DNA from 3 places in the Neorhizobium sp. USDA 3394 genome. Region 2 is predicted to be linked to each of the others. Evidence: predicted binding sites of a transcription regulator. Region 2 holds the regulator's gene; each other region holds the start of a gene.
What was found. Region 2 encodes PhoB, which activates phosphate uptake and scavenging genes when phosphate is short. Its sites were predicted from a motif close to TGTCATNNANCTGTCAT; they were not measured.
Positions count from the first base shown of each region.

Region 1: the regulator PhoB is predicted to act here: its motif matches at 5,776-5,792, upstream of ACZ9EJ_RS19040 (NAD-glutamate dehydrogenase).
Region 3: the regulator PhoB is predicted to act here: its motif matches at 3,809-3,825, upstream of ACZ9EJ_RS02780 (YdcH family protein).

Region 1 is NZ_JBWCDU010000001.1:3,859,880-3,867,162, reverse strand. Features, by position in the region: gene ACZ9EJ_RS19070 (MFS transporter) at 1-1,519, opposite strand, end outside; gene ACZ9EJ_RS19065 (hypothetical protein) at 1,636-1,914, shown strand; gene ACZ9EJ_RS19060 (aspartate-semialdehyde dehydrogenase) at 2,023-3,057, shown strand; gene ACZ9EJ_RS19055 (lytic murein transglycosylase) at 3,261-4,073, shown strand; gene ACZ9EJ_RS19050 (carbonic anhydrase) at 4,107-4,781, opposite strand; gene pdxY (pyridoxal kinase PdxY) at 4,852-5,724, opposite strand; gene ACZ9EJ_RS19040 (NAD-glutamate dehydrogenase) at 5,898-7,283, shown strand, end outside.
Region 2 is NZ_JBWCDU010000001.1:2,154,603-2,161,885, reverse strand. Features, by position in the region: gene ACZ9EJ_RS10335 (hypothetical protein) at 1-227, opposite strand, end outside; gene pstC (phosphate ABC transporter permease subunit PstC) at 184-1,668, shown strand; gene pstA (phosphate ABC transporter permease PstA) at 1,665-2,984, shown strand; gene pstB (phosphate ABC transporter ATP-binding protein PstB) at 2,998-3,813, shown strand; gene phoU (phosphate signaling complex protein PhoU) at 3,859-4,572, shown strand; gene phoB (phosphate regulon transcriptional regulator PhoB) at 4,602-5,285, shown strand; gene ACZ9EJ_RS10305 (winged helix-turn-helix domain-containing protein) at 5,300-5,986, shown strand; gene ACZ9EJ_RS10300 (Crp/Fnr family transcriptional regulator) at 6,452-6,991, opposite strand; gene ACZ9EJ_RS10295 (hypothetical protein) at 7,045-7,283, shown strand, end outside.
Region 3 is NZ_JBWCDU010000001.1:633,915-641,197, reverse strand. Features, by position in the region: gene ACZ9EJ_RS02805 (DUF1648 domain-containing protein) at 1-226, shown strand, start outside; gene ACZ9EJ_RS02800 (tetratricopeptide repeat protein) at 358-1,503, opposite strand; gene ACZ9EJ_RS02795 (thiamine phosphate synthase) at 1,503-2,156, opposite strand; gene ACZ9EJ_RS02790 (sulfite exporter TauE/SafE family protein) at 2,276-3,046, shown strand; gene ACZ9EJ_RS02785 (ArsR/SmtB family transcription factor) at 3,160-3,420, shown strand; gene ACZ9EJ_RS02780 (YdcH family protein) at 3,571-3,747, opposite strand; gene ACZ9EJ_RS02775 (YdcH family protein) at 3,979-4,182, shown strand; gene purE (5-(carboxyamino)imidazole ribonucleotide mutase) at 4,193-4,690, shown strand; gene ACZ9EJ_RS02765 (5-(carboxyamino)imidazole ribonucleotide synthase) at 4,687-5,766, shown strand; gene ykgO (type B 50S ribosomal protein L36) at 5,889-6,014, shown strand; gene ACZ9EJ_RS02755 (hypothetical protein) at 6,113-6,733, shown strand; gene ACZ9EJ_RS02750 (alpha/beta fold hydrolase) at 6,753-7,283, shown strand, end outside.

The DNA of each region.
Region 1 (7,283 bases), 1.7 Mb from region 2:
GCAGGGACATGGCCGTATAGCGAATGCGGGTCGGGAAGAACTCGACCAGGGCAGCAGCGATCGGGCCGTATACTATGGTGACGTAGATCACCATGATCGTCAGGATCGCGATGACCGTCAACGACTGACCGTTAGCCAAGGCGGAGAAAAAGCCGCTGACCTTGACCTTGCCCGGGTCGTTTGCCGCCGGATAGCCAGCCGCAACCATAGCCGGGCCGAGCGCTGCATTGAAGGCTGGGGCATCGGTGAAGGATATCGGTGCTCCGCCATTGACGACGAGCTGGGCCGGAGAGCCCGCAGGCGCGTCCACCAGCGTGTAGCGGAAAGCCTGAGTTGACATGGTGCGGCGCATCACATCGCAAGGCGTCGTGAAGGTGCGGATGCCGACCGGGTCGAACAGGGAACCGCAGGTGGCGGGATCGGCCCTGACTTCAGCCTTCACGGCTTCGATCGCCTTGGAATAGGTCGGGTTGGCCGCCGTTGTCAGGGCGCTGAACAAAGGGAAGTAAGTTGCTGCCGCGAGAAGGCAGCCCGCCAGGATCACCGGCTTCCTTCCGATCCGGTCAGAAAGAGAGCCAAACACCAGGAAGAAGGGTGTTGCGATGATCAACGCCCAGGCGATCAGCACGTTGGCCGTCAGAAGGTCGATCTTCAGCACAGTCTGCAGGAAGAACAGGGCGTAGAACTGGCCCGTGTACCAGACGACCGCCTGGCCGACCACGAGGCCGAACAACGCGATCAGCACGATCTTGCCATTGCCCCAGTTACCGAAAGCTTCCGACAGTGGCGCCTTGGACTGAGTGCCTTCCTCCTTCATTTTCTTGAAGAGCGGTGATTCATTCATCTGCAGACGAATGTAGATCGAGATGATGAGCAGGATGATCGACAGGAGGAAGGGAATACGCCATCCGCCCTGGAGACCGAAGAAGATCGTCTGCGTGGTCTGGAATGCTTCCTCACCGAGATTGATGCGCAAGGTCACAATGACGAAAAGCGACAGCAGCAGACCCATCGTGGCCGTGGTCTGAATCCAGGCCGTGTAGAAACCTCGCCTGTTGCGGGGCGAATGTTCGGCGACATAGACCACCGCGCCGCCATATTCACCGCCGAGCGCCAAACCCTGAGCCATGCGCAGTGCGACGAGAATGATGGGTGCGGCGACACCGATCTGGTCGTAGCTCGGCAGAAGGCCGACCGCGAAGGTCGACAGGCCCATGATCAGGATGGTGAGAAGGAAGGTGTATTTACGTCCGACGAGATCGCCGAGACGACCGAAGACCAAGGCGCCAAAGGGGCGGACCAGGAAGCCGGCGGCAAAGGTCAGCAGCGCGAAGATCGCCTGCGTTGCCGGCGGGAACTGCGAGAAGAACTGCTTGCCGATGATCGCAGCCAGCGTTCCGTACAAATAGAAATCGTACCATTCGAAGACGGTGCCGAGCGAAGAGGCGATAATCACCTTCCGCTCCTCGGCCGTCATCGGTTTGGTCCTGGTGCCAATCGCTGTTGCGACATTTGCCATTGTGGTCCTCCCTCAAAGGTGAAACTCGCGTGCCGGCTCCGAGCCCGTTCCCTCCAGGGCCTGGATATGGCGACGCATTGTCACAGATTGACAGAATTCAAGGGCTAAGGAGAGCGATGCTTTGGGATTATGACTTTCGTCTAATATCGCGCCTGCCGTGCACAGCGGATGCTGCGGCGCGGCATAAGGGCAATGCCGTGCATAACCTGCGTCAGCCGTCGCTTGACTCGTTGCGAAAATCTTTTAAACAACTTCGCGAACGGGAAGACACCCACATGCGCGCCTGCGAATTCCGTATCGCTGCCTCAGCACTGCCGGCCATCCAGGCTGCGCAGCGGGCGTGTTTTGCCGCTTTCTCCAAAACCAAGGCCAAAACGACGACGAAAACCGTCTGACGTCTCTGGCCGCCGCTCTCTCCCCGGATGGCCGGGGACAAGGAATTCCGCGAGTTGATCGCGGCTTCCCCCTCACCAAATCGAGGAGAGACAGAAAGAGAGCAAAAAATGGGTTTCAAGATCGCAGTCGCCGGGGCAACCGGCAATGTCGGCAGGGAAATGCTGTCGATCCTTTCCGAGCGCGGCTTCCCGGTCGACGAAGTCGTGGCGCTGGCGTCCGCCCGTAGCCAGGGAACCGAAGTTTCGTTCGGCGACCGGACGCTGAAGGTTTCCAACCTGGAAAACTACGATTTTTCCGACACCGACATCTGCCTGATGTCGGCAGGCGGCGAGGTTTCCAAGAAGTGGTCGCCGAAGATCGGCGCCCAGGGCTGCGTCGTCATCGACAACTCTTCCGCCTGGCGTTACGATCAGGACGTTCCGCTGATCGTTCCGGAAGTGAACCCCGATGCGATCTCCGGCTTTACCAAGCGCAACATCATCGCCAATCCGAATTGCTCGACGGCCCAGCTCGTCGTCGCTCTGAAGCCGTTGCACGACTTCGCCAAGATCAAGCGCGTCGTCGTCTCGACCTACCAGTCGGTCTCCGGCGCCGGCAAGGAAGGCATGGACGAGCTCTTCACCCAGACCCGCGCCGTCTTCGTCGCCGATCCGGTCGAATCCAAGAAGTTCACCAAGCGCATCGCCTTCAACGTCATCCCGCATATCGATAGCTTCATGGAAGACGGCTATACGAAGGAAGAGTGGAAGGTTCTCGCCGAAACCAAGAAGATGCTCGACCCGAAGATCAAGGTGACCTGCACCGCCGTGCGCGTTCCGGTCTTCATCGGCCATTCGGAATCGGTCAATATCGAGTTCGAAAACGAGATCAGCGCGGACCAGGCCCGCGATATCCTGCGCGAAGCTCCGGGCTGCCTCGTCATCGACAAGCATGAAAACGGGGGCTACATCACGCCTTACGAATGCGCCGGAGAGGATGCCACCTATATTTCCCGTATCCGCGAGGATGCGACAGTGGAAAACGGCCTCAATATCTGGGTCGTTTCCGACAATCTGCGCAAGGGTGCCGCGCTCAACGCCATCCAGATCGCCGAATTGCTCGTCAATCGCGGCCTGATCAAGCCGCGCAAGGCCGCTGCCTGATAAATAATAAATTTATTAAGCATGTTCGGATAGAAACCCCGTCAGAAATGGCGGGGTTTTTCTTTCGAATCACCCATATCACGAACTATTCATGAACGGGTGAGTTGCGATTGTCTGCAACCATCGCCATAAGGCCGAAACAATGCACATTATCCGGACGCTTCCGACTTAAGCGATCCGGCTCTCGGGACGGGTTTGACCGCATGAAGAAGATTTTGCTGGCAGGATTGATCGCAACCGGTTTGATGACCGCTAGTCCGGCGTTTGCCGCGCTCCAATGCGGCAACGATTCATCCGGCTTCGCCCGCTGGGTCGAAGAGTTCAAGCGGGTTGCACCATCGAGCGGCGTCAGCCCTGCCGTCGTCGAAAAGGCTTTTTCGGCCGTCTCCTACAACCGCGCGACCATCAGCGCCGATCGCGGCCAGAAAAGCTTCAAGCTCTCCTTCGAAGACTTCATGAAGAAACGCGGCGGAGCCGCCATCATCTCCCGCGGCAAGGGCATGAAATCGGGCAACGCTTCGCTGTTTGCGCAGATCGAACGCCGCTACGGCGTGCCGGCCGGCCCGATCATCGCCATCTGGGGCATGGAAACCGGTTTCGGCAGCTTCATGGGTGATCAGCACACGCTTTCCGCGGTCGCCACGCTCGCTTACGATTGCCGCCGCTCCGCCTATTTCACCGAGCAGCTTTATGCGGCCCTTCAGCTCGTCGGCCGCGGCGATCTGAGCGTCACCGCCCGCGGCGCCGCCCATGGCGAGATCGGCCAGACCCAGTTCCTGCCGCTGAACGTCGTCCGTTACGGCGCCGATGGCGACGGGGACGGTCATATCGACATGGTCCGTTCGCGCGCCGATGCGCTCGCCTCGACCGCCAACTTCCTGAAAGGCCATGGCTGGAGGCCGGGTGCCGGTTACCAGCCGGGCCAGCCGAACTTCGTTGCCATCCAGGGCTGGAACGCCGCAACCGTCTACCAGCAGGCGATCGCCTATATGGGCGCCCAGATCGACGGCCAGTAAGCCTGACCTCGACAAGCCGCTACAGCTGAAAGATCAGGCCGACGTCTGTTCGGCCTGCTCCGCCGGTTCGGTAAGATCCGGACGGACGAAATCGCCCTTGCTGTCCATGATCCAGAGCTCGCCGGTCGAAATGTCGAACCAGGCGCCATGAATGCCGAGTTTCCCCTCTTCGCCGAGTTTGCGAACAAAGGGAAACGTCTGCAGATTGGCGATGGAATTGCGGATCGAGACCCGCTCCAGTGCCGTCTGGCGTTCGGCCTGCGTCATGAATTCGTTGTTCTGGATCTGCTCGGCGGCGGATTTCACCAGTCCCATCCACTTGCCGATGAAATCGCCCGGCGACAGCGGCTCCATGGACGGGTCGAGGGCAGCCTTGATGCCGCCGCAACGGCCGTGGCCCATCACCACGATATTGTCGATCTCCAGCACCTGGACCGCATATTCGAGCGCTGCCGAGGTGGCGTGAAACTGGCTGTCGGGCTCGTAGGGCGGCACCATGTTGGCGACGTTGCGCACGACAAAAAGCTCGCCCGGCCCGCAATCGAAAATGGTCTCCGGCGCAGAGCGGGAGTCACAACAGGCAATCAGCAGCGTGTGGGGCTTCTGCCCCTTGTCCGCCAGCACGCGGTAACGTTCGCGTTCGTCACTATAGCGACCGCTCATGAAGTTGCGGTAGCCCGCCAGAAGTCTGTCAGGAAAATCCGTCATGGAGCAACGATTATAGCGCCGCCGAGCGAAGATCAACGCCCATTGTGCATCTGCGAACTCCGCAGGCCGATTACCGCTTGGTCCGCTGCAAGGGATGCACGAGCCGGCGCATCTGGACCATCGCCATGGGTGTAGAGAGGCTAGACGCGTCGGTCTCCAGCGTCAGCTCGTCGCCGCCGCGCTTGGCCGTGCGCGCAAGGATCTCGAAAACGCTCGCCGTTGCCAGCTGCAGCGCCTTCTCCTCGTCCATGCCGGCCAGGATACGCCCGAGGAACAGCGCTCCCAGAAGATCGCCGAGCCCGTTCGGCGGGTTGTCGATCAGCCGGTGTTCGGCAAGCAGCGCATGTTTGCCGGTCAGGTAGAGATTGCCGGTACCACCCGCCATCATCGGCACGGCCGAGGTCACCAGGATGCGCGGCGGCCCGAGCGCGATCGCGGCATCCATGATGTCGTTGTTGGTTTCGAGCGGTGCGCCGGAAAGCCAGGCAAGCTCGTAACGGTTCGGGGTAGCGATCGTCGCAAGCGGAATGAGTTCGTCGCGGATCGCTTCTGCTGTCGGCTGCGGGATATAGAGCCCGCCGAGATCGCCCATGACAGGATCGCAGACATAGAGAAGGCCCGGGTTCTTCTCCTTCAGCGCCCTTATCAGCCGGGCCACCGAACGCGGCTGGGCGGCATTGCCGAAATAGCCGGTCAGCACCGCCTTCACTTCTCCCAACCATGGCGCACGAATAAGATCGTCTATAGCCTTGTCGAAATCTGATTCGGGAAAGGTCAGCCGTGTGGAAGGCCCATGACCGGGATGCCAGGGAAGGACGACGGTCGGCATTGCCCAGACGGGAAATCCCAGCGTCTCGAGCGCGAAGACGGCGGCGCGATTGCCGACCGAGCCGCGTACGACATGGCTGGAGATGACGAGGACGGCACTGCGGGTATCCTGCATGAGATTGACTTCCGGCTACGATGGCCTGTTGATCGTTTCTTCGTCGCCGCATGTCAACAAGGCTTCACGGAAGAATGAAACGTGTAGTGTTGACTGACATGGATCAGCCACGTTGCTGCACGATGACACAAATCTAATTATTCCGTCCGGGGACGGAAAAAGGGGAGAGGGACATGGCCGTCAGGCAGAATCCGAAACGGGAAAGACAGATCGAAAGCGCGCGCAAGATCGCCGCTGCGAGCAAGGGGCCGCATCTCGACCCGCTCATCCTGTTCGGCCGGGCCAGCACTGACGACCTGGAAAGCTATACACCGGACATGCTGGCGCTTTCCGCCAAACATGCGGCCGAACGGCTGATGGCCTGGACGCGGGTGCGGGCCGACATCACGGTCGAACCGGTCGCCGGCGTCGAGCCGGACGGTATTCCGGTCTCGGTACTGACCATCGTCGATCGCAACATGCCCTTCCTGTTCGATTCGGTCATGGGCGAGGTGACCGCGACCCACCGCGACCTCACCATGGCCGTCCATCCGATCCTGGTCGTCGAGCCTGGCAAGGAACCGGTCCTGCGCTCCAACGAGCAGCCCAGCAACGCGGCTCATCATGTGAGCCTTATCCAGATCCACCTTTCGCCGCTCAACGAAGAACAGGCGGCTTCGCTGACCGAGCGCATCCGCTACATCCTCGACCAGGTGCATCTGTCGATCACCGACTGGGGCTCCATGCTGGAAGTCCTCGACGGCGCCGCCAAGCAGCTCGAAAATTCGACAAGCCGCCGCAAGGCCGACCGAGACGAGGCACTCGCCTTCCTGGACTGGCTGCGCGACGACAACTTCACCTTCCTCGGCATGCGCGAATACGTCTATTCCGGCAAAGGCGCCAACGCCAAGGTCGAACGCGGCAAGGGCCGCGGTCTCGGCATTCTCTCCGATCCGGATGTGCTGGTCCTGCGCCAGGGCAAGGACGCGGTGACGACCACACCGGAAATCCTCGAATTCCTCGACGGGCCGGATTTCCTCATCGTCACCAAGGCGAACGTAAAGTCCGTCGTCCACCGCCGCGCCTATATGGACTATGTCGGCGTCAAGCGCTTCGACGAGAAGGGCGAAGTGGTCGGCGAGCTGCGCGTCGTCGGCCTGTTCACGGCAACCGCCTATACCCATTCCGTTCGCGATATCCCGCTTCTGCGCGCCAAGGCGGGCCGGATCGAGGAGCATTTCAGCTTCGATCCCGACAGCCATTCCGGCCGCATGCTGGAAAACACGCTCGAATCCTATCCGCGCGACGACCTCTTCCAGATCGATGTCGATCTGCTGGCCCGCTTCTGCGAGCAGATCATGGAACTGAGCGAGCGTCCCCGCGTCCGGGTCCTGCCGCGCATCGACCATTTCGACCGTTTCGTCTCGGTGATCGTCTACGTGCCGCGTGAGGACTACAATTCCCTCGTCCGCGAGAAGGTCGGCGACTACCTGACCAAGGTCTATGACGGTCACGTCTCCGCCTATTACCCGGCTTTCCCGGAGGGAGGCGTCGCCCGCGTCCACATGATCATCGGCCGG
Region 2 (7,283 bases):
CAAAAGAACGGCGCCGCTTCCGGCGGCGCCGTTTCTCTCCGACCGGAGGCTTTGCCTCGGTAGGAAATCGTCGATTTTGCGGCGATGGTGTTGCGCAAGGCGCGACGGCGATGCGATCGGTTCCGATGACCGGAGCTGGGCGGTGATGGGTTGCCGCCGAAGGCGGTACGCCGGGGGATTATGATGAACACATCACTAATATTGTTGATTTTGGCGATAATCGGCATGGCCGCTTACGTCGCCGGTGCCCGGCATGCGATGGCACTGGTCGGAGGAATTTCCTCCAAACTTCATTCGCGGCCTGGATATTACGGTTCCTTTGTCGCCGTCTGGGCGATCTTGCCGGCCGTCGTCATTCTTTTTGTCTGGCTGGTCGCCAGCCCCATGTATATCAGCTCCTCGGTGCGCGGTGCGTTTCCGGAAGAGGTGAAAACCCAGTCGCAGGCCGAGCAGGGCCTGAGCTACGGCATGATTACCTCGATTGCCCGCGGCATGAATGCGCTGACCGGCGACGAGATCGCCCGCATCGAAAACAATCCGGTGGAGCTTCGTACTGCGCTTGGCGCCAAGGGCGTTGCACTTGCGGGTGATCCGCAGCCCTTCATGGTCAAGGCCGCTGCCGAACTGAACCGGATGACCTTCGTCAGCCGTATCCTGATGACGATCGTCGTTCTGGGGGCTTCCATCGGCGGCGCCCTCTTCGCTTATCGCCAGATCGCGCCGCGTTTCCGCGCCCGCAATCGGGTGGAAAAAGTGGTTCTCGGTAGCCTCGTCGTTGCTTCTTCGATCGCTATCCTGACCACGGTCGGCATCGTCGCATCGATGCTGACGGAAGCCGCCCACTTCTTCACCGCCATTCCCGCCTGGGAATTCTTCTTCGGCACGGTATGGGATCCGCGTTTTGCGGCTGCGGGTTCGGGTGGCTCGGAAGGTCAGTTCGGCCTCATTCCGCTGCTGCTCGGCACGCTCTATATCGGTTTCGTCGCGATGCTCTTCGCGGTTCCGATCGGCCTCTTTTCGGCAATCTACATGTCGGAATACGCCTCGCCGAAAGTCCGCGCGGTTGCCAAGCCGCTGCTCGAAGTGCTCGCCGGCATTCCGACCATCGTCTACGGCTTCTTCGCATTGACGACGGTCGGTCCCTTCCTTCGCGACATTTCTTCACAGCTGAACGGCCTCGTTACCGGCGACTATGCCAACTTCATCCAGGCGCAGAGCGTTCTGACGGCCGGTTTCGTCATGGGCATCATGCTGATCCCCTACGTCTCCTCGCTGTCGGACGACATCATCACGGCCGTGCCGCGTGCCCTGCGTGACGGTTCGCTCGGCCTCGGCGCCACTCGCTCGGAAACCATCAAGAAGGTGGTCCTGCCGGCGGCTCTGCCGGGCATCGTCGGCGCGCTCCTGATGACCGCGTCGCGCGCCGTCGGCGAAACCATGATCGTCGTGCTTGCGGCCGGTGTCGCCGCCCGCCTGCAGATCAATCCGTTCGAGCCGATGACGACCGTGACAGTGAAGATCGTCAACCAGCTGACGGGTGACCTTGAGTTCACCTCGCCGCAGACCCTGGTTGCCTTCGCGCTGGGCATCACGCTGTTCGCCATCACGCTTTGCCTCAACATCTACGCGCTCTATATCGTGCGCAAATACCGGGAGCAGTACGAATGACCGATGTGGTTTCTCCCGTCGCCGGCATCCCCAAGGCCAAGTCCGTCCGTCGCGATATCGGCATCAAGCGCCGTTACGCCGCCGAGCGTCGCTTTCGTGCCTATGGCATCGCCGCGCTTTCCTTCGGCATCATCTTCCTGATGCTTCTCCTGTGGTCGGTGGTCTCCAAGGGTTACACCGCCTTCCAGCAGACCATGATCACCATGCCGGTCGAGTTCTCGCAGCAGATCATCGACCCGCAGAACGAACGTGCCACCAACCCGCAGAAGCTGATGACGGCCAACTATCCGGTCGTTGCCCGCAACGCGCTCGCCAAGCTGCTCAACGTCAGCGTGGACGACCGTGTCGCAGCCCGTGCAGTCAGCCAGATGCTGTCGGATGGCGTCCGCGTTCAGCTGCGTGACCTGGTGGTCGCCAATCCGGCGATCATCGGAACGACGCAGACGGTAAGACTGCTCGCTTCCGGCGATATCGACTCGGCCTACAAGGGCCAGATCGACCTCAACGTCAGCCAGGAGAATCGCAAGATCAACGATCAGCAGCTCGCCTGGATGACGCAGCTCTCCGACAGCGGCGCGCTCGCCAAGCATTTCAACAGCGGCATCTTCGTCAACGGCGCATCGAGCCGTCCGGAAGCGGCCGGTGTCGGCGTCGCGCTCATCGGCTCGTTCTACATGATGCTGATCGTGCTTGTCCTGGCGCTGCCGATCGGCGTCGCGGCCTCGATATATCTCGAGGAGTTCGCCCCGAAGAACAAGTTCACCGACCTGATCGAGGTGAACATCAACAACCTGGCGGCCGTTCCCTCGATCGTCTACGGTCTTCTCGGTCTGGCGGTCTTCGTCAACTTCATGGGCTTGCCGCGTTCCGCCTCCTTCGTCGGCGGTCTGGTGCTCACCCTCATGACGCTGCCGACGATCATCATCGCGACCCGCGCGGCACTGAAGGCCGTGCCGCCATCGATCCGCGCTGCCGCCCTCGGGCTCGGCGCATCGAAGATGCAGACGATCTTCCACCATGTCCTGCCGCTTGCCATGCCCGGCATCCTGACCGGCACGATCATCGGCCTGGCCCACGCCCTCGGCGAAACCGCGCCGCTGCTCCTGATCGGCATGGTGGCCTTCGTCGCCAACTATCCGACAACGCCGCTCGACCCGTCTACGGCGCTGCCGGTGCAGATCTACATGTGGGCGAACGAAGCGGAACGCGCGTTCGTCGAGCGTACCTCGGGAGCAATCATCATCCTGCTCCTGTTCCTCATCCTAATGAATGTTGGCGCAATTCTCTTGCGGCGTCGCTTCGAGCGGCGCTGGTAGAAGGAGTATGACAATGAATATGATGTCAGAATCGGCAGTTGAAAAGGCGCTGGACCAAAAGATGAGCGATGCTTCCCACAAGATGATCGGCAAGGACGTTTCGGTGTATTACGGTGAAAAGCGTGCGCTTTTCGACGTGAACCTTAACGTCCGCGAAAACACTGTGACGGCTCTCATCGGTCCTTCCGGCTGCGGCAAGTCCACCTTCCTGCGCTGCCTCAACCGCATGAACGACACGATCGAGAATTGCCGCGTTACCGGCAAGATCACTCTCGACGCGGACGATATCTATGACCAGGCGATCGACGTCGTCGAACTTCGCGCTCGCGTCGGCATGGTTTTCCAGAAGCCGAACCCGTTCCCGAAGACCATCTACGAGAACATCTCCTATGGTCCGCGCATCCATGGCCTTTCCAAGAACAAGGCCGACATGGACCAGATCGTCGAGGCGAGCCTGCAGCGCGCCGGCCTCTGGGGCGAAGTCAAGGATCGCCTGCATGAATCCGGCACCGGGCTTTCCGGCGGCCAGCAGCAGCGTCTGTGCATCGCCCGTGCGATCGCCGTGTCGCCGGAAGTCATCCTCATGGACGAACCCTGCTCGGCGCTCGACCCGATCGCGACCGCCAAGGTTGAAGAACTCATCCATGAACTGCGAGCCAACTACACGATCGTCATCGTGACGCATTCGATGCAGCAGGCTGCCCGCGTGTCGCAGCGCACCGCCATGTTCCATCTCGGCCAGCTCGTCGAGGAGAACGACACCGACAAGATGTTCACCAATCCCGACGATCAGCGCACCCAGGATTACATCATGGGCCGTTTCGGCTGATCCAGCCGAAAGTGCCGCCTGAAAATCAATTTTGAGGACTAGAAGATGGCATCGACCCATATCCTGTCGGCCTATGACGACGAACTGAAATACCTGAGCCGCCGCATCTCCGAAATGGGCGGCCTCGCCGAGCAGATGTGCTCGGACGCCGTGCGGGCGCTGGTCAATTCCGACGCCGCACTCGCGCAGAAGGTCATCTCCGACGACGTGATCCTCGATCACGCCGAGCGCGAGATCGGCGACAAGGCGATCGTCACGATCGCCCGTCGCCAGCCGGTTGCAGCCGACCTTCGCGAGATCGTCGGTTCGCTGCGCATCGCCTCCGATCTGGAGCGCGTCGGCGACCTTGGCAAGAACACCGCCAAGCGCGTCATCGCGGTTCAGGGCACCGGCGTTCCGCGCAAGCTCGCCCGCGGCCTGGAGCATCTCTCCGATCTCGCCCTCGTGCAGCTCAAGGACGTCCTCGACGTCTACGCGACGCGTTCGGCGGAAAAGGCCGAGGCGATCCGCAGCCGCGACGAGGAAATCGACGCGATGTACACTTCGCTGTTCCGCGAACTCCTCACCTACATGATGGAGGATCCGCGCAACATCACCACCTGCACGCATCTGCTGTTCTGCGCCAAGAACATCGAGCGTATCGGCGACCATGCCACCAACATCGCCGAGACCATCTACTACATGACGACAGGCGCCCAGCCGGAAGGCGATCGTCCGAAGGACGACTCGTCGAACACGCTCGGCGCTATCACCGAATAAGACGGAATGCTGACGGAGCAGGCTGAAGAATGCTGCCAAAAATCGCTGTCGTAGAAGACGAGGAAGCGCTGAGCGTGCTTCTTCGCTACAATCTGGAAGCCGAGGGTTATGAGGTCGATACCGTTTTGCGGGGCGACGAAGCCGAGATCCGGCTTCAGGAACGGGTACCGGACCTTCTGATCCTCGACTGGATGCTACCCGGCGTTTCCGGCATCGAACTCTGCCGCCGGCTGCGCATGCGCCCGGAAACGGAGCGCCTGCCGATCATCATGCTGACGGCCCGCGGCGAGGAGAGCGAACGTGTTCGCGGCCTCGCCACCGGTGCCGACGACTATGTGGTGAAGCCGTTCTCGACGCCGGAACTGATGGCTCGCGTCAAGGCCATGCTGCGGCGGGCTCGTCCGGAAGTGCTCTCCAGCGTGCTCCGCTGCGGCGACATCGAACTCGATCGGGAAACCCATCGCGTTCACCGCAAGAGCCGCGAGGTGCGTCTGGGCCCGACCGAATTCCGCCTGCTCGAATTCCTGATGGCGGCGCCAGGCCGGGTCTTCTCCCGCTCGCAGCTTCTGGACGGCGTCTGGGGCCATGACATCTATGTCGACGAGCGTACGGTCGACGTCCATGTGGGAAGACTTCGCAAGGCACTCAACTTCTCCAACATGCAGGATGTAATCCGCACCGTCCGCGGTGCCGGATACTCCATGGAAACATAGTTGGTGGCCACGAGATGAGCGCGCGGGTCCTGTTGGTCGACGACGACGAGTCGTTTCGTCTGATATTGCAGAAAGCCCTCGCGGCCGACAACTTCGTCGTATCGATGCTGGCCAGTGGTGCCGAGATCTCCAATCGCCTGAAGGCCGTTCCGCCGGATATCCTGGTCATGAGTTCGGACCTTCCGGGTGTGCAAGGTCTCGAGGTCTGCCGCGAAGTGCGTCTCGATCCGGTCCTATCGCGCCTTCCGATCATACTCCTTGTTCCATCGGGTGGGGAGGGCCTTCACCTGGTCGCCCTGGCTGCGGGTGCCGATGATTGCCTCATGAAGCCATTCTCCCCGGTCGAGCTCGTCGTCCGCGTGAAGAACCTGCTCAGGAGGGTCAACCCCGCCCTCCTGGACCATATGCTCAAGGTGGGCGATCTCACGCTCGACCGGGAAGCCCATCGGGTTCACCGGCAGAAGCGCGAGGTCAAGCTCGGGCCGAAGGAGTTCAAGCTTCTTGAATTCCTGATGCGGACGCCCGGCAAGGTCTATTCACGCTCGGAGCTCAAGGCTTCCCTGTGGGGCGACGACACGAACGTCGATGAGCGCGCGATCGATGTCCATATCGGCCGGCTTCGCAAAGTCATCAGCCTTGGCAAGTCCGACAACGTGATCCGGACCGTGCGCGGCACCGGATACGCATTGGGCGATTTCTGACAGGCGTCTCTTTGGACTTGGGGCCAATCTTTATCCTGACCGGCTGATGGCGACCCGGCGGATCATTGCCATGGAGGCTGGCGAAGCAGCATTCGCCAGCTATTGGAACTATGCAGCGCCTTTTGCCAACGCCTCCGCCGTACCTTGCGGGTCGACCGCAATCACCTTCAGATATGCCTTCGCCGGTTGGTCCGGTTCTCCGACGCCGCGCCCGGAGTGCTGGTGACTAAGCGGTGAATATCCACATCCCTGTCTCCCCGTCTCGGGCAGCGTGGTGCAGAGCATAAGCTTCACCGATGCGTCCCGCGTAGAGGACATGGAGGACTAGCCGCCTTGGCTCCGGAACATTTCTGACAGGGCGCTTCAACCGGGCGCAATAGGAAACTAAGTTACGATCCTTGGATCGCCCCGGTAGATCTTGTTTCGCCCTGCCATATGTCCTTCCGCACCGTCCGCAAGACCTGGCTACGATCTCCGGCGTGCAATCTCCCGGTACAATGCCTCGGGAGAGACTCCGATCTCTTCCGCGATCTGCTTCCACATGCCCTTCGAGGGGAACCCACCGTTCCAGGATATCCAGGCTTCGAGCCTCGCTTTCACGGTCTTCAGCGACATTATCTCCGCCCGCTTCCTACTGGCATGAAGTTCGCGCGCGAGATGAAGTGTCCACTGGTGCGAGAAATCAATATCCACACGAAGCCGCTCTTTGACTGACGTGACCGGGATCACTGCGGTTTTCGCCGCCGCCGTGGCAACGCCACCGCAGTGATAGCGGTCGGAGAATATCGAAGCCTCGGCCAGGATAGACCCCGCAGCCGCCCTCTGGAGGACGGCCATTCCCCCATCGGCCTGGTGACGGACGAGATGAAACGAACCTGCATCGACCACGTGCAGAACCTCGACCTCGTCCTCCTGCCTGAACGGGTATTGCCCGGCATCGAAACTGCGCATGGCGCTTGCCATTCCGCGGAGGCTTGAAATCAGATCTGACATGACAGCGATCATGTCATGGTTCCGGATGGACGTGCAATGTGGATACACACCGAAAAGGAATCCCGATGACCAGATACCTCGCTCTCATACTGCTGCTGTTGCCGTCTGCTGCCCTACCGCAGGATGCCCATAGTGGACATCAATCACCTTACGTAGGCCAGGAGGAGAGGGCGGTTACTTCCCTTTCCGCCGATGACATCCTCGAACTTGAGCGGGGTGGAGGCTGGGGACTGGCCAAGCCTGCCGAACTCAATGGCGTTCCCGGACCGCGCCATGTGCTGGATCTCGCACGAGATCTGTCACT
Region 3 (7,283 bases), 1.5 Mb from region 2:
TTTCGGCCTCGACGGCACGCCGAACCGCTATGCGCCGGCACTTTTCGCGCTGTCGATCATCCCGGCCGCAGCGCTCCTCTCGACCGTGATATTTGCATTCGCCCCGCGCTTCGACCGCAAGGCCGCCGCTTCGCCGGTTTTTTATACGGCTCTCTGGCTCGTCGTGATTGTCGTGCTGGCTGCGAGCCATGCGTTGATCATCGGTCACGCATTGTCGGGAAATTGATCGAGCCGGCCTGTCGATGAAGAGCAAAGGTCATTTGCCGCACCGTCTCCCGGCGCTACGCTTTGGCTCAGCGCGTTCGGCCCTGCAATCGCTTCACTGGATCGATTGCTCCGGCTTCGCCGAACCGGGCCTCACCCACGCCGGAACTTGTTTGCCGCATCGATCGCCCGGCGCTGCTGGTCTTCATTGATCCCGAGATAGAAATCCTCGAGCTCCGGGTCCTGAAGGCCGGCGCGGCGCGAGAGCACGTACCACTTCGCCGCTTCGACCGGATCAGGCCGGGTGCCGAGCGCGTTGACATAGAGATGCGCAAGCTTGTTCTGGGCCACAACATTGCCGCGATGGGCGGCGATCCGCAGCCATTCGAAACCCTTTTCGTAGTCGCGGTCACCCGCGACGCCGTTGACCAGCCAGAGGCCCATGTCGAGCTGCGCGGTATCGAAACCGGCCGTCGCGGCACGCTCCAGCCATTCGCGAGCCCGCGCCTTCTTTTCAGCCGGAACGTCCTTCAGCGTGACATAGACCTGCGCCACCGCATATTGGCTATCGGCGACGCCCTGCCTTGCGGATTTTTCGTAGAATGGCAAAGCCAGATGCAGGCCCTTGTCGCCCGGATTTTGGGAAACCAGGACCTGTGCCCAGTTGAATTGCGCCGAAGCATTTCCCGCTTCGGCGGCCCTGCGCATCAGATCGTCGGCCTTCGGCTTGTCGCGGGGCACATCCCGTCCGGTCATCAACAGCAGCGCATATTGGAACATGGCGGCAGGATCGCCGCCCTCCGCCGCCTTCTGATACCAGAATGCCGCGGTCTTGGCGTCGCGCTTGATGCCGAGCCCCTTGGTCATCATTTCGGCGACCAGCGTCTGCGCCGCCGGATCGCCTGCCCCGGCCCGGGTCAGAGCCTTGTCGAGGGCCGTCACATACATTCCGCGCTGGTATGCCCCATAGGCATCGTCCACGGTGCCGGTATAGGCCTTTTCCGCCGGTGCCGGCGGCAATGCGGCCCCCATGCGCTGGTAAAGTTCGACGCCGCCCGAGGGAATGATGCCGTCCGGCTGGCCCTCAGGCTCCCTGGTTCCCTTTGCGGAGCCCGGAACCGGCTGGATCTCGACCCGCCCCTTTTTCATCGGCTGGAAATCGGGCTCCACCGGCCGGGTCACCGCCCTGGAATTCGCCTGCGCCAGCGCAAGACAAGGCATCGCCGCCGAAGCGATGAGTGTCGCCAGCAGCCCTTTCAGAATCACGCGGGAAAGGCGGTTCGACGGCATGGGCTCCATCAAGCCTCAAACCGTGGCGCTTTTTCGTCCAGAATTGCGTTGACCTCAGCAACCGCGGCGCCGGGACCTTGGGGGTTGGAGAATACCGCTTCCCTGAGCGCCACGAATTCCGCGCCGGTCTCCGCGACGGCAAGTGCCGAGGAAGTATCGGTGCCGCCCATGACGATGCAGGGAATCTCGATCATCGATGCCCACCATTCGCCGAGCGCGAGGTTTTTCGGATGCGCTTCGGGCTTGATGTCGCCGTCGAGCTTGCCGAAGAAGATATAGTCGGGGCGATGTTCGCCGATCGCCAGCGCCTGATGCCGGTCGGCCGCCCCGCCGGTGCCGACGATCATCTTCGGCACGAATTTCTCGATCGCCTCCCCCAGTTCGGTCAGGTCTCCGCCGAGATGCAGGCCATCCGCCTTGATGCGCCCGGCCACCCGGCTGTCACCGGAAATCAGTGCTGCGGCACCCGCCGCCTGGATCAGCTCGACCAGCGCTTCCGCACGCTTCTGGAACGCCTGGTCGTCAAGGCCATATTGCGGCACGATCACCGACGCGACGTCGCCGCCGGCAAGCGCTGCTTCGAGATCCTTGGCTTGCTGGTCGGCGTCGTCATATTGCGGCACGATCAGCACGAGGCGGCAGCGGTCTTCCTGTCCGGTCATGTTTCTTCCCGTTCGGCGGATATCGTCTTGCAAAAATCCGCACTCGTTTTCTGTCCGCAAATTCGATAGACCGGACCGCCTGCCGGATCAACCATTCCCTCATCGCCCTCCGAGTCTTCATGCCCGATACGCTCAGCCTCGCCTTCTTCACCTTCGCCATCCCCGCCGTTCTGCTTGTCGGCCTCTCGAAGGGAGGCATCGGCGGCGCTATCGGGCTGCTCGGCGTGCCGCTGATGTCGCTCGCCGTCGATCCGGTCAAGGCGGCGGCGATCTTCCTGCCGATCCTGATCGTCATGGATATCGTCGCCTTATGGTCCTGGCGGAACTTCAACGACCGCAAGACGCTGCTGATGATCCTGCCCGGCGGCATCATCGGCATCGCGCTCGGCTGGGCAACGTCGGCCTATGTCTCGGACAATGCGCTGCGCCTCGTCATCGCGGCCGCGACGATCCTGTTTACCGTGCGCTACTTCTGGCAGGTCTACGGCCCTCGATCCAACCGGCCGAGGGCTCCCCTGCCGCACCGCCCGGGCCCCGCCACCTTCTGGGGCGCCTTGTCCGGTTACGCGAGCTTCGTCGCCCATGCAGGCGGACCGCCGTTCCAGATCTACGTCCTGCCGATGCGGCTCGACCCGAAAGCCTATACCGGCGCCAGCATCCGCTTCTTCGCGATCGTCAATGCGGTCAAGGTCATCCCCTACTTCTTCCTCGGCGCACTCGACGCGGAAAACCTCACCATCTCCGCAACCCTCCTGCCGGTGGCCCTGATCGCGACCATGATCGGCGCGGCAGTCGTCAAACACCTGAAGTCGGAAACCTTCTATCCGATGACTTACGGTCTGGCCTTCTGTGCGGGATTGAAACTGCTGTGGGACGGCCTGTCGTTCTAACTCGGCAAAGCAAACGCGAGCAGCTAAAAAAGCAACGCAAAATAAGGCGAGTAACATTGTTGCGATGCACAATAAATCTTGCCGTTACCGAGCGTTTACCGTAAGTTCAACGCATGACAACCGTTGACCCCTTTGCAGCCATAGCTGATCCTAACCGGCGGTATCTGCTGGAGGAATTGCGGCGCGCCCCGAAAACCGTCAATGAACTTGCGCAAGGCCTGCCGATCAGCCGGCCCGCGGTGTCGCAGCATTTGAAGGCACTTCTGGATAGCAATCTGGTGAATGTGACGGCGGATGGCACGCGGCGCATCTATTCCGTCAACAGCAAGGGTTTCGACAGGCTGAACCTGTGGCTGGATCAGTTCTGGTCGTGACCACCGGCTTTTAAACCGTGGGAATTGTGGCTCCCTTCCACGACCAGAACCTTGTCATTGTTATTTATGGATTATGGGTTTGCCGCTTTTATTATTCGCCTCCGACTGATGAAAAAACCGGGCGAGCGGCGGGGGTCTCCTACTGAGGAACTAATGACGCGTAGATGCCTTTAGGCGCTGCATTTGGTCCTTGATGCGCAGCTTGCGCCGCTTGAGTTCGGCTATTTCACGGTCGTCGGCGGAGGGGGACGCTAGAACGGTCTGGAGCTCCTCCTCCAAAGCACCGTGCTTCTTTTCAAGCGATGCGATATGAGCCTGGACGGTCATGTGGCATGTTCCTTCCTTAGTCACCTACCACGGCATTCCCTAATGCCGAGGCTTCAGGTTTACGAAGGAAGTGTGACACGATCGGCCGGCTTTGTCGAAGGTGAAATCATGGTTTGAAGTGGGCAAATTCGTGACCTTGTCTAACTTCCCGTTAACGCGGTTTGGTGGTAGAGGCTTGCGGAGAATGCCGGCGACCGCTGAAATGCCGGGCGTGAGAATGGGGACTGGAATATGGCAGATCAGGAACAGGCGGATGTCCGGCTGGTGCTTGCGAAACTTCGACAGGAACACGAGGATTACGACGCCGCCATCAATGCCATGATCCAGGTCGGCTGCGACGCTCTTCGCGTGCAGCGCATGAAGAAGAAGAAACTGTCTCTGAAAGACAAGATGACTCAACTCGAAGACCAGATTGTTCCGGACATCATCGCGTAAGGGTCCCGCCATGTCTGAAAGACCTGCCGTCGCCATCATCATGGGCAGCCAGTCCGACTGGGAGACCATGAAGAACGCCGCCGACACCCTGGAGGCGCTCGATATCGGCTACGAGGCCCGTATCATATCGGCGCATCGCACACCGGAGCGGATGATGCAGTTTGCCAAGGGCGCCCGTGCTGAAGGTTTCCAGGTCATCATCGCCGGCGCCGGCGGTGCGGCCCACCTGCCCGGCATGACCGCCGCCATGACCCCGCTTCCGGTTTTCGGCGTGCCGGTTCAGTCGAAGGCGCTGTCTGGCCAGGACAGCCTGCTGTCGATCGTCCAGATGCCGGCCGGCATTCCGGTCGGCACGCTCGCGATCGGCCGGGCCGGCGCCATCAACGCCGCCCTGCTGGCAGCCGCGGTTCTCGCCCTCAACGACGACGAGATCGCCGACCGGCTCGACGAATGGCGCGCCCGCCAGAGCGCCGCCGTTGCCGACTATCCCATCGACGAGGCTCCATGACTGTCCACACGATCGGCATCATCGGCGGCGGTCAGCTCGGCCGCATGCTGGCCATGGCCGCAGCCCGGCTGAATTTCCGCACGATCGTGCTCGAACCGCAGGCCGATTGTCCCGCAGCCCAGGTCGCCAACGCCCAGATCACGGCGGCCTATGACGATCCGGCAGCGCTTGCCGAACTCGCCAGCCGCTGCGACGTCGTCACCTACGAATTCGAGAACGTGCCCGTCACAGCCGCCGAGGCGCTGCAGCGCTCGGTTCCGGTCCATCCGCCGGCCAAGGCCCTCGACATGTCGCAGGACCGGCTGACCGAAAAGCGCTTCCTGAATTCCTGCGGCATCGAGACCGCCCGATTCCACGCCGTCGACAGCCAGTCCGACCTTGAGAAGGCGCTCGCCGATTTCGGCGGCCAGGGCGTCCTGAAGACCCGCCGGATGGGCTATGACGGCAAGGGCCAGCGGGTCTTCCGCTCCGCCGAGGACAAACCCTCCGGCGCCTATGATGCGCTCGGCGGTGTGGCGCTGATTCTCGAAAGCTTCGTGCCATTCGAACGCGAGGTGTCGATCATCGGCGCGCGCGCCGCGGACGGCACGGTCGCCTGCTACGATCCGGCCGAAAACGTCCATCGCAACGGCATTCTCCACACCTCCACCCTGCCCGCCAGGATCTCCGAAGCGACGGCGAAGACCGCCCGCGAATCGGCGGAGAAGCTGCTTGCCGCGCTCGATTATGTCGGCGTCATCGGCATGGAATTCTTCGTGATGGCGGATGGCACGCTGATCGCCAACGAAATCGCCCCGCGCGTCCACAATTCCGGGCACTGGACGGAAGCCGCCTGCGTCGTCTCGCAGTTCGAACAGCATATCCGCGCCGTCGCGGGCCTTACCCTCGGCGACCCTGCCCGCCATTCCGACTGCGTGATGACCAACCTGATCGGGGACGACATTCTGGACGTGCCGGCCTGGCTTCAGAAGAAAGACGTCCTCGTCCACCTCTATGGCAAGACGGAATCCCGACCGGGCCGGAAAATGGGCCATTTGACCGAATTGAAGGGCCTGAAAACACCGTCACAAGGTTGACACGCAGATTGGCTCGGGTTATCTGCACGCCCAACTGAGAGCGTGCCCCTCAAAGAAACAGGCGGCGCGCTTTTGATTGATAGACATGCGGCTTCGCGCCCACAGACTGCTGGACCAGGAAAATGAAGATCAAGAACTCGCTTAAGGCGCTGAAGGCTCGTCACCGCGATAACCGTCTGGTTCGCCGCAAGGGCCGCGTTTACATCATCAACAAGCAGAACCCGCGCTTCAAGGCTCGTCAGGGCTGATCAGGCATTCGGCTTCGGTCTCGACCGCAGCCGATCAAATTGTCGATAACACGACAAATCGGGTTTGACCTTCGGCGCAGGCGGATTACCTTATCCGCATGCGCTATTTTCGTTTCAGCACCCTGATTCTCGCCGCGAGCCTTGCCGCTTCGTCCGCTCTCGCCCAGACTCCGGCCCCCAAGCCACCTGCTGCACCACCTGCCGCCGCCCCCGTCATTCCGGCTGTCGCCCAGAAACCGGGCAAGCCCGTGGATCCGCTGTTCGATGCGTTGAAGCGCGAGCGCAATCCGGAAAAGGCACGCGGCATCGCCAGCCAGATCATCGCCGACCTCAACGATTCGGGCAGCGCCACCGTCAACCTGCTGATGCAGTGGTCCGCGACCGCCATCAAGGAAAAGCGCAATGCCGCGGCGCTCGATTTCCTCGATCAGGTGACCGTGCTCGATCCGGCCTTTGCCGAGGGCTGGAACCGCCGCGCGACGCTGCATTACACGATGGGCAACCCTCGCAAATCCATGGCCGATATCGCCGAAGTGCTGAAGCGCGAGCCGCGCCATTTCGGCGCGCTGTCCGGCATGGCTGGCATCCTGACGGAAGCCGGTAAGGACGAGCTGGCGCTGAAGGCATGGCAGGACTATCTTGCCGTCTATCCCGCCGACCGCGACGCCCAGGAAGCCGTTACCAAGCTTTCCGAAAAGCTCGCCGGCAATCGGACCTGAGCCTTTCGGCAGTCCATCCATGATGATCTTGCCCCTTGCCATCGCCGGCATCGTTGCCACCGCGTTTTGCTTCACCGCCTGGAAGACCAGGTCGATCGAGGCCGAATTCCCGAATACCGGCGAACTGATCGATGTCGGCGGCTTTTCCATGAATTCGCTGCACGTGCCGAAGCCCGAAGGCGCTGACCTGCCCGCGGTCGTCTTCATCCACGGCGCCAGCGGCAATTTCCGCGACCAGGAAGCAGCCTTCCGCCGGGCCCTCGAAGGCCGCGCCGAAATGCTCTTCGTCGACCGGCCGGGCCACGGTTACTCCGAGCGCGGCGGCCCCGAAAACGACTTCCCCGACGGCCAGGCGGCGGCGATCGCAAGGCTGATGGAAAAGCGCGGCATCGACAGGGCGATCATCGCCGGCCATTCCTTCGGCGGTGCGATTGCCGCAAGCTTCGGCCTCTACCATCCGGAAAAGACCGCCGGCCTGCTGTTTTTGGCGCCAGCCACCCATCCCTGGCCCGGCCGGATCGACTGGTACTACAATCTCACCGCCCGCCCG